2 regions of the Pseudarthrobacter sp. RHLT3-21 genome follow, and region 2 is predicted to be linked to the other one. Evidence: predicted binding sites of a transcription regulator. Region 2 holds the regulator's gene; the other holds the start of a gene.

Region 1 (4,417 bases), on a different contig from region 2:
GCTCCAGGAAAGGCCGCACCATGTCAGATTTCATCGGGCCCGGCCGGAACAGCGAAATGTCGATGATGAGGTCATTGAACTCACGCGGCGCCAGCTTGCCGATCAGCTCACGCTGTCCGGGCGATTCGATCTGGAAACAGCCTAGGGTGTGGGTGCTGCGGATCAGTTCGTAGGTTGGTTCATCATCCAGCGGCACGGCGTTGAGGTCGATGTGGCCGTTCTCGGCGATGTAGTCCGGCCCGGTCCCGTCAGGACCTGCAGGGTGGGCCCCGGCCGCCACCACTTCCGCTTTGGAAGGATGGATCCGGATGACTTCCCGGACGGCAAACGCCATGGCGCTCTGCATCCTGACCCCCAGGACATCGAGCTTGAGCATGCCCATGGGATCCATGTCGTGTTTATCGAACTGGCTCATGGGCAGCCCCAGTCCGCTGGGCTGCACAGGGGTCCGGTCCAGCAGCGTGGCGTCGCCCAGGATCACCCCGCAGGGATGCATGGAAATATGGCGGGGCAGCCGGTCCAGCCGTTCGGTGAGGTCCACCAGCAGGTCAAGCTGCTGGTTTTCGGCGAAGTCCCGCTGTTCCACCCGTCCGGCGAACTCCCGCAGCTCAGGTTTTTCAACCAGTGCCTCACGGAATTTCCGGGCCGAAAAGCGCCACAGCTGCTTGGCGATCTCGCCGACGTCGTCATCGTCCATACCCAGGGCCATCCCGGCGTCGCGGACGGCACCGCGGGCGCGGTACCCGTTCTGCATGCTCATCAGCGTGACGCGCTCGGAACCGAAGCGGTCAAAGATCCGCCGGTATACGTTGTGCCGTTCGGCGCTTTCGACGTCGATGTCGATGTCCGGCAACGTGGCCCGGTCCCGGGACAGGAAGCGTTCGAAGATCAGGTCGTGTTGCAGGGGGTCCACCTGGCTGACATCGATCAGGTAGTTGACCAGGCTGGAGGCCCCGGAACCGCGGGCCGCTGCCCTGACCCCCATGTCCTGGATCATCCGGGAGACCTCCGCGACCGTGAGGAAGTAGGAGGAAAACCCGAGGTTCCTGATGATCCCCAGTTCGTGCTCCAGCCGCGAGCGCATGTCCTTGTGGGCTGAGCCTGAGATTCCGGGGAACCGCCTGCTGATCCCGGCCTCACAGCGCTGCACCAGTTCATCGTGCGGGTCCTGGCTGATGCCAATGACCGATGCCTCGGGGACTACCGGCTGCTTCCAGCCCATGTCAGTCACCGGGTCAATCCGGCAGAAGTCGGCGAGCGCCTCGGTCTGTGCCATCAGCTGTTTGAGGTCCGCTGCGCCATACCCTGCGGCGCGGATGATTTCCTTGCCGAGCTGAAGCATCTGCGCTGATGATTTGAGCCAGGCCTGCCCGTTGGGCTGGAGCAGCGGTTCGGCCGCGAGCTCAGGGAGGGACTTCAGCGTCCGGGCGGAGTCGAGCACGTCCGCCGTGGCGGCACCGTCCTCAGCGCAGTAGCGGACCGCATTGGTGAGCACGGCCGGTACATGGTGTTCTTCCGCGAGTTTGAGCATACGTACCGCATGGGCGGTGCTCAGGGGCGCCCCGGGGGCAGTGAGCTGGGAAACGACTTCTGCCACCAGGGTTTTTGGGGGCATAGCGTCCAGCCAGCCTTTGAAAAGGGTGCGCGGACGGAGGTAGCGCCGGCCACTCATGGCCCGTCCGACGTCGGAATCCGGGCCGATCAGTACTGTCAGGACCGGTTTCAGGGTTTTGGGGTCGAGCGTGCGGGAGGCGAGTTCGGCGCGGGTGACCGCCACCGGCACCGCTCCCCCGGCTTTGCCTGAGGTGCGGGCATGGGCGTCGGACACCAGCCGGCACAGGGCACGGTAGCCCGCCCCGTGGTTGTGGCCACGGGCGAGGACCACCACCCTGCCGGCGAGCTGGGTGCGGTGGTCGCCGTCGTCGTCGAAGACCGCAAGGTCCACACCCACGATGGGGTCGATGCCGGCAGCCATGCAGGCTTTGAGGTGTTTGATGGTGCCGTAGAGGCCGTCCCGGTCCGTGCAGGCGAGCGCGGTTGCGCCGTCCGCGGCGGCAACCTGGGCCAGTTCGTCCGGCCAGGCCACGCCATAGTGTGCGCTGAAGGCCGTGGAAACGTGAAGGTGGGAGAAGCTCATGCTGTTTGGGGCCGGAGTGCGTCGTGGATCCGCAGGAGCCTCCAGCGGCCGCTGCCGATATGCCTGCTCAGGTCCAGGGTGAGCGGCTCTGCTGCATCCCGAGGGCCGGCACTCCGCGGGTCCGCCCGCACTTGGACGCGCCAGATTTCGTGGTCCACCAGCCCCGGCCCGCTGCCGAGGGGTGCACGGCGTTCCTCGGCCCACCACTGCCGGCGTTCGTACCACCGGATAGGCTCGGCGCACACCGTGTAGTGCCGCCCGGCCCACTGGAGTTTCAGCGGCTGGCCCGCAGGGGTGCAGACGACGTCCACGGACTCGCTGAACATACCCATGGGCGCCTCCCGGAACTGAACGGATCTGATGCAAAATGCTGACGCAAAAAGCAAGGTATTCGAATACATGTTCGAATAAATCCAGTCTACGACGGCGCTCCGACAAAACCTAGACAGGGGTGGACGGACGGGGAGCAGGAGGGCAGGATTGTGGCATGAGCACCCATGACGCACTCCTCAAGCATGTAAGTATCAAGGCCCGGGACGAAAAGCTCGTGGCAACCTTCGCCATCGACGGCAACATACCGGGGGCAGGTGCGTACGTAGTGGGACTGGTGGCGGCGAGCCCTGATTACTCATCACAAAGACGGTTGGGCATTGAGTTCATGAACGGGGAGGCCATTGCCTTCTACTCGTTCAGCCATGACCAGAGCGCCGAGGAAAACTATGATCTTGCCGGCGTGACACACTCGGGCAACACCATCACGGGCAATTTCCCTGTCGCGGCCGTCCATGGCCTGGGCAAGGGACACATTATGTCGGCTTTCAGCGAGGCTGACGGCCGGGAATTCCAGTCGGGCGTCGCCGTCGACGAAGCGCTCTAGGGAGCACGCAAATAGCAAACACCGGGGCAGGTGCTGCCGGAACCGTGTCCGGACAGCACCTGGGGCGGCGTCAGCTGCTTTTCTTGTGGACCTTCATTTCGAGTTCGATGAACCCCGAGATCATGGCCCGGTAGGTTGATTCCACGATGTCCGGATCAATGTCCTTCTTTTCCGCGGCGGACCGGACATGCTCAATCACCCGTTCCACCCGGCCGGGTGCACGGACTTCAGCGTCGTCCCCCTTCAGGGTTCCGGCGATCCGGATCAGGCGTTCACGCCGCGCAATGAGCGTGACAATCTGCTCATCAACTTCGTCGACCGCAATCCGAACGGCAGCGAGCTGTTCCTTGTCGGCCAAAGCATCCCGATCGTTTCCTTGAATTGTTGCCATCTTCTGACAGTATCGAAGCATGCAGCCCAGAGTCGACTTCATTTCACTAGGCGTTCGCAGTGTTGACGCCTCCCGCCGGTTCTACGCGGAGGGCCTCGGCTGGCCTGTCCACCGCGAGTTTCCCGGCGATGTGGTGTTCATCCAGGTCAACCACGGCCTCGTCCTTTCCCTGTGGGATGCCGCGCAGATGCACGCCGAGGCGGGGGTAGGTGCTCCCGGCCCGGTCCCCTGCATCACGCTCAGCCACAATCTGCCCAGCACCGAAGCGGTGGACCGGGTCATGGCGGAGGCGGCATCGGCCGGGGCCACCATCATCGCAGTGCCCGTCACCCAGCCCTGGGGCGGGTACAGCGGCTATTTCGCCGATCCGGACGGCTTCCGCTGGGAGATTGCCTATAACCCCACTTGGGCAGTGGACGACGGCGGCAAAGTCACCGTCTAGGGGTCAGGCACCTCTGCCGTCACCCAGGTCAGCGAACGGAACGCCTCAGAACAGCGCCTCCACCGGACGGATGAGCTCCGGGGAATTGTTGCGCACGTTTCCCACCTCCCGGCCTACCGAATCCACGTGCCAGTCGCCGGCCACGTCCTTCACATGGGCGCGGACCAAGTCCACCAGGAAGGCAGCGTCGTCGATCTGCGGGTCGATCCAGGACTCCATCGTGGCCCGGTCCATGGGCAGCGGCACGCGGTCGTGCAGGGCGGTGAGCTTGCCGAAAATTGTGGACTCAGCACCCGGCGGCGGGGTGTCTGCCGTCAGGATGGACGTGGAGAGCATCCACCGTCCGGGATCACCCTCGGCTTTGGAAGGATCCTTCCACCACTCATACAGGCCAGCGAACACCAGCCCGCTGCCCTTGCCCGGATGGACGTAGTAAGGCTGTTTGGCTTTGCCGGTGCCCTGCTTCCATTCGTAGTACCCGTCCGCTGGGACAGCGCAGCGCCGTGACTTCACGGCCTTGCGGAAGGCCGGCTTCTCCAGAACGGTCTCGCTCCGCGCGTTGATCATCTT
Region 2 (4,417 bases):
GATACTTCAAGTTTAGACGGGCAGCTTGGCCTGGCTGGCCAGGATGCGTTCCAGCGACGTCAGGAACGCTGTGGTCTCCGCCTCAGTTCCTGCAGTGACGCGCAGGTGGCCGGGGATGCCGACGTCGCGGATCAGCACGCCGTCGTCCAGCAACTGCTGCCAGACGTCATGCGGGCTGTCGAGGCCGCCGAAGAAGACATAGTTCGAATCGGAGGCGGCGGGCTTGAGACCCATGCGGGTCAGCTCCGAGACGATGCGGTCGCGCTGCTCCTTGATGTCCTCGACGTCGGCCATCAGGGCCGTGCGGTGCTGGAGGGCGGCGAGGGCTGTTGCCTGGGTAATGGCCGAAAGGTGGTACGGCAGCCGGACCAGGCGGAGTGCGTCCGTGACTTCAGGAGCGGCGGCCATGTAGCCCAGGCGGGCACCCGCGAGGGCGAACGCCTTGCTCATGGTGCGGGACACAATGAGGCGCTCCCGGCCGGGCAGCAACGTCAGGGCGCTCGGCGTTCCGTCGTGGGCGAACTCGTGGTAGGCCTCGTCAACGATCACGATGGTCTGGCTGTCCTCGCCGGCCGCGTACACGGCCTCCACAACGTCCAGGCCCAGGCCAGTGCCGGTGGGGTTGTTCGGTGAGCACAGGAAAACGATGTTGGGCTGAAGCTCTTTGACCTGCAACGCGGCCGATTCGGCACTGAGCCCGTAGTCATCGGCGCGCTGTCCCACGATGTACCCGGTGTCCGTGCCGCTGGCCAGGAGCGGGTACATGGAATACGTGGGCGGGAATCCCAGGGCTGTGCGCCCGGGTCCGCCGAAGGCCTGGAGAATCTGCTGGAGGACCTCGTTGGACCCGTTGGCCGCCCAGATGTTGGTGGCATCAAGACCGTGGCCGAGATATTCGGCAAGCGCTTCCCGGAGTTCGGTGAACTCACGGTCCGGGTAGCGGTTGAGGCCTGCCGCGGCTTCCGTCACGGCCACGCTGATCGCGGCCCGTACGTCCGCCGGGACGCCATGCGTGTTTTCGTTGACGTTCAGCAAGATAGGTACATCCAGCTGCGGGGCACCGTACGGGGTCAGTCCGCGGAGGTTGGTCCGGAGGGGAAGTCTGTTCAGACGCTCTAGCTGGTCATTCACCTGAACAGTTTAGGTCCGAAGCAGACGGCCTGAAAATGTCACGGCCTTCGGCGGCTGGCTCCCGACCCTGAAGGCACCTACTTGGTGGGGACGAAGAGTTGCTGTCCGGGGACAACGCCGCCGGCGGACAGGTTGTTCAACTGAGCAATATCCGCGATGACATCACGGGGATCACGCTCGGGCGCTACGGTACCGGCGATGGTCCAGAGGGACTGTCCGGCCTGCACTGTGACCGAGACTGTTGGCGTCACCGACAGGTCGGCGGCAGAGTCGGCCGCCTTTGCCGGGGCGTTGAGGAAACCTGCCAGTGAAAGCAGGATTGCGGCGAGGATCACCAGCGGGATGCCAATGAGGACAACCCGGCCCCTGCGGGTCAGGCGCAGCGGCGGCAAGGATTCCCTGCGCTGCCTGGGCGCCGAACCCGACGTCGACACGGGTGCGGACCACTGCCGCGAGGTGAGGTCCTGCACGGAAATGAGCTGCGGACGCGAGTCCTGCGAAGCAGATATAGCTGACATGAAATGAGCCCTCCTGGACCATACTGTGCTGCCCGGCGCGCCCTCCGCGTCCACTTGCCGGTGCCGGCCTGGGCCGTCCATAAATTCGAATATTCGAATCCGCAAGCAACGAGTAGAACACATGTTCGAACTTTGCTTCTTCATTTTTAGCACTTATCAACGAATATTGTCGAGACTCGCTAGAACAAATGTTTGAAAAAGCCCTGTGGCTGGCCTACGTTTGGATCAAAGAACAACCACCCCTGTAGTTGATCAGCAGGGTCTGACAATCAACTCCAACACCAGCCCCGGGGCGTTCCAGGCACCAGCTGCCGGAGCGTATCCAGGCAACCGAAAGGCATTGGCGAACATGGCAGCACCAGCCGCCGAGGGCAAGGCGACACCGCAGCGCCGCCAGCCCCAACGGACCCCCAAAGGGCTCACCGCCCGCCAAAAGAAGATCCTCGAAACCATCCAGCGCTCGGTGAATGACAACGGCTATCCGCCGTCGATGCGTGAAATCGGCGACACCGTGGGCCTGGCGAGTTTGTCCAGCGTGACCCACCAGCTGTCGCAGCTGGAGAAGCTGGGATACCTGCGCCGGGACCCCAAGCGTCCGCGCGCCATGGAGGTCCTGATGCCGTTGACGCTGGACGGCGGGTCGGCCAAAACCAACGGGGCAACCAAGCCCACAGTCCTGCACGGGATCGGCGGAACGGTCACCGAACTTCCCTCTGCCATGGACACCGCCATGGTGCCGTTGGTGGGCCGGATCGCGGCCGGCGGGCCCATCTTTGCTGATCAGGTGGTGGAAGACGTGATGCCCCTGCCGCGGCAGCTCGTGGGCCAGGGTGAGCTCTTTATGTTGCGCGTGGCCGGCGACTCCATGGTGGACGCTGCCATCTGCGACGGCGACTGGGTAGTGGTCCGCCGGCAGGCCGACGCCGCCAACGGCGATATCGTCGCGGCCCTGCTGGACGACGAAGCCACCGTGAAGACGTTCCGCCAGCGCGATGGCCACACGTGGCTGTTGCCGCAGAACACGCAGTACGAGCCCATCCTGGGCGATCACGCCACGATTATGGGCAAGGTCGTCTCGGTCCTGCGGTCGCTCTAGGACGCGAGCGGGCCCTACACGGCCTGGCTATGGGACGCGAGCCCGCTGCGGGACAGGGCCTGGCTTGTGGGACCCATGCAGGGTCCGCGCTCAGTCAGGCGCCCTTCCCGGCCAGCCTTTCCAGGGCAGCAAACGCTGTCTTGCGGTCCGTGGTGGGCCAGAACGGCGGCAGCGCGGCGCGGAGGAATCCGGCGTAGCGTTCGGTGGCAAGCCGGGAATCGAGGACGGCCACTACGCCTTTGTCTCCGGTGGAGCGGATCAGCCTGCCCGCGCCCTGGGCCAGGCGGATGGCCGCGTGGGTCGCCGATACCGCCATAAAGCCGTTTCCGCCCGCCTGCGCAACGGCGCGGGACCGTGCGGTCATCAGCGGATCATCCGGCCGCGGGAACGGGATGCGGTCGATCACCACGAGCCGGCATGATCCGCCCGGAACATCAACACCCTGCCACAGGGACATCGTTCCGAAGAGGCAGGTATCGGGCTCGTCCGCGAACTGCTTCACGAGGGCCGTCATGGTGGAGTCGCCCTGGCAGAGAATGCTGGGGCCGAGCCGGGGACGCATTGCCTCCGCGGCCTCCTCGGCCGCACGGCGCGACGAAAAGAGACACAAGGCGCCGCCGCCGGACGCCCGGATCAGTGCCTCAAGTTCATCGAGTGCCTCCGGAGACGCCCCGCGGCCTGGCTTGGGGAGGTGCCCTGCGACGTAGAGGATCCCCTGCTTGGGATAATCAAAGGGCGATCCGACGTCGATCCCGGTCCAGCTCGGTGCGCCCTCCCCCACCAGCCCCAGGCCGCCGGCGGCCGGTTCAAAGGCTGAGCCGATGGCAAGCGTGGCCGAGGTCAGCACCACGGTGTGGCCGGCGAAAAGCCCTTCGCGGAGCTTTCCGGCAACGCTGAGCGGCGCGATGTTGACCAGGGCAGGCGCAGACTCGTCGGGCTGCGCATAGCCCTGTTGCGGGTCGAAGGAACTTGCGCGGGAAAACCACACCACTTCGCGGTTTTCACGGGCAACGATGAGCCGTTCGCACAGTTCGAGGATCAGCATCAGGCGTGAGCGCGCGAGCTGCCGCCCGCCGTCGGCCGATTGGCTGCCGTCACCCTTGGAATCGGACAGGGCAGCGCGGCAGGCCTCACGCAACTGGTCCACGCAGTCCAGCAACTCGTCGTTGAGGCCGTTGGGGAGCAGGCCGTTGGGCACGCCGGCCAGGGCGAGTTCCAGGTTGGCGGCCGCTGCGTTGAGGGCATCCACCGTGATGGCCGTATGCTTCCGCGCGCCCGACGCCGCAGCGTGGACCATTGCCACCGAGAGTTGCCCCGACACCGCACCGGTGACCCGGTCCTGTAGTTCGTGGGCCTCGTCCACCACCACAACGTCGTATTCGGGGAGCACTGCGAGGCCTTCAAAGGCGCTGACGGCGAGCATGGCATGGTTGGTGACCACAACGTCGGCCTCGGCGGCGTCGTGGCGCGCCAGTTCGCTGAAGCATTCGGCCGCCATGGGGCATTTTTGGGCGCCCAGGCATTCCATTGACGTCACTGAAACCTGCCGCCAGGCCCGGTCGGTAACACCGGGCAGCAGCTCATCGCGGTCGCCTGTGGTTGTCTTTTCCGCCCACTCGCGCAGGCGCACCACTTCCTTCCCCAGCTGGGACGACGGCCCGCCCAGGGCGGC

What was found. Region 2 encodes LexA, which represses DNA repair genes until DNA is damaged. Its sites were predicted from a motif close to TCGAACANNTGTTCGA; they were not measured.
Region 1: AC50YA_RS16015 (DUF6504 family protein) is a predicted target of LexA. The motif match lies at 2,529-2,544, and genes of this name have one in related genera.

The regions. Positions count from the first base shown of each region.
Region 1 covers NZ_JBWZCI010000016.1:62,682-67,098, forward strand. The annotation lists gene AC50YA_RS16010 (DNA polymerase III subunit alpha) at 1-2,137, opposite strand, end outside; gene AC50YA_RS16015 (DUF6504 family protein) at 2,134-2,469, opposite strand; gene AC50YA_RS16020 (hypothetical protein) at 2,625-3,014, shown strand; gene AC50YA_RS16025 (chorismate mutase) at 3,085-3,405, opposite strand; gene AC50YA_RS16030 (VOC family protein) at 3,425-3,847, shown strand; gene AC50YA_RS16035 (SOS response-associated peptidase) at 3,893-4,417, opposite strand, start outside.
Region 2 covers NZ_JBWZCI010000014.1:69,371-73,787, reverse strand. The annotation lists gene AC50YA_RS15140 (histidinol-phosphate transaminase) at 13-1,131, opposite strand; gene AC50YA_RS15135 (LysM peptidoglycan-binding domain-containing protein) at 1,209-1,649, opposite strand; gene lexA (transcriptional repressor LexA) at 1,999-2,745, shown strand; gene AC50YA_RS15125 (ATP-dependent DNA helicase) at 2,840-4,417, opposite strand, start outside.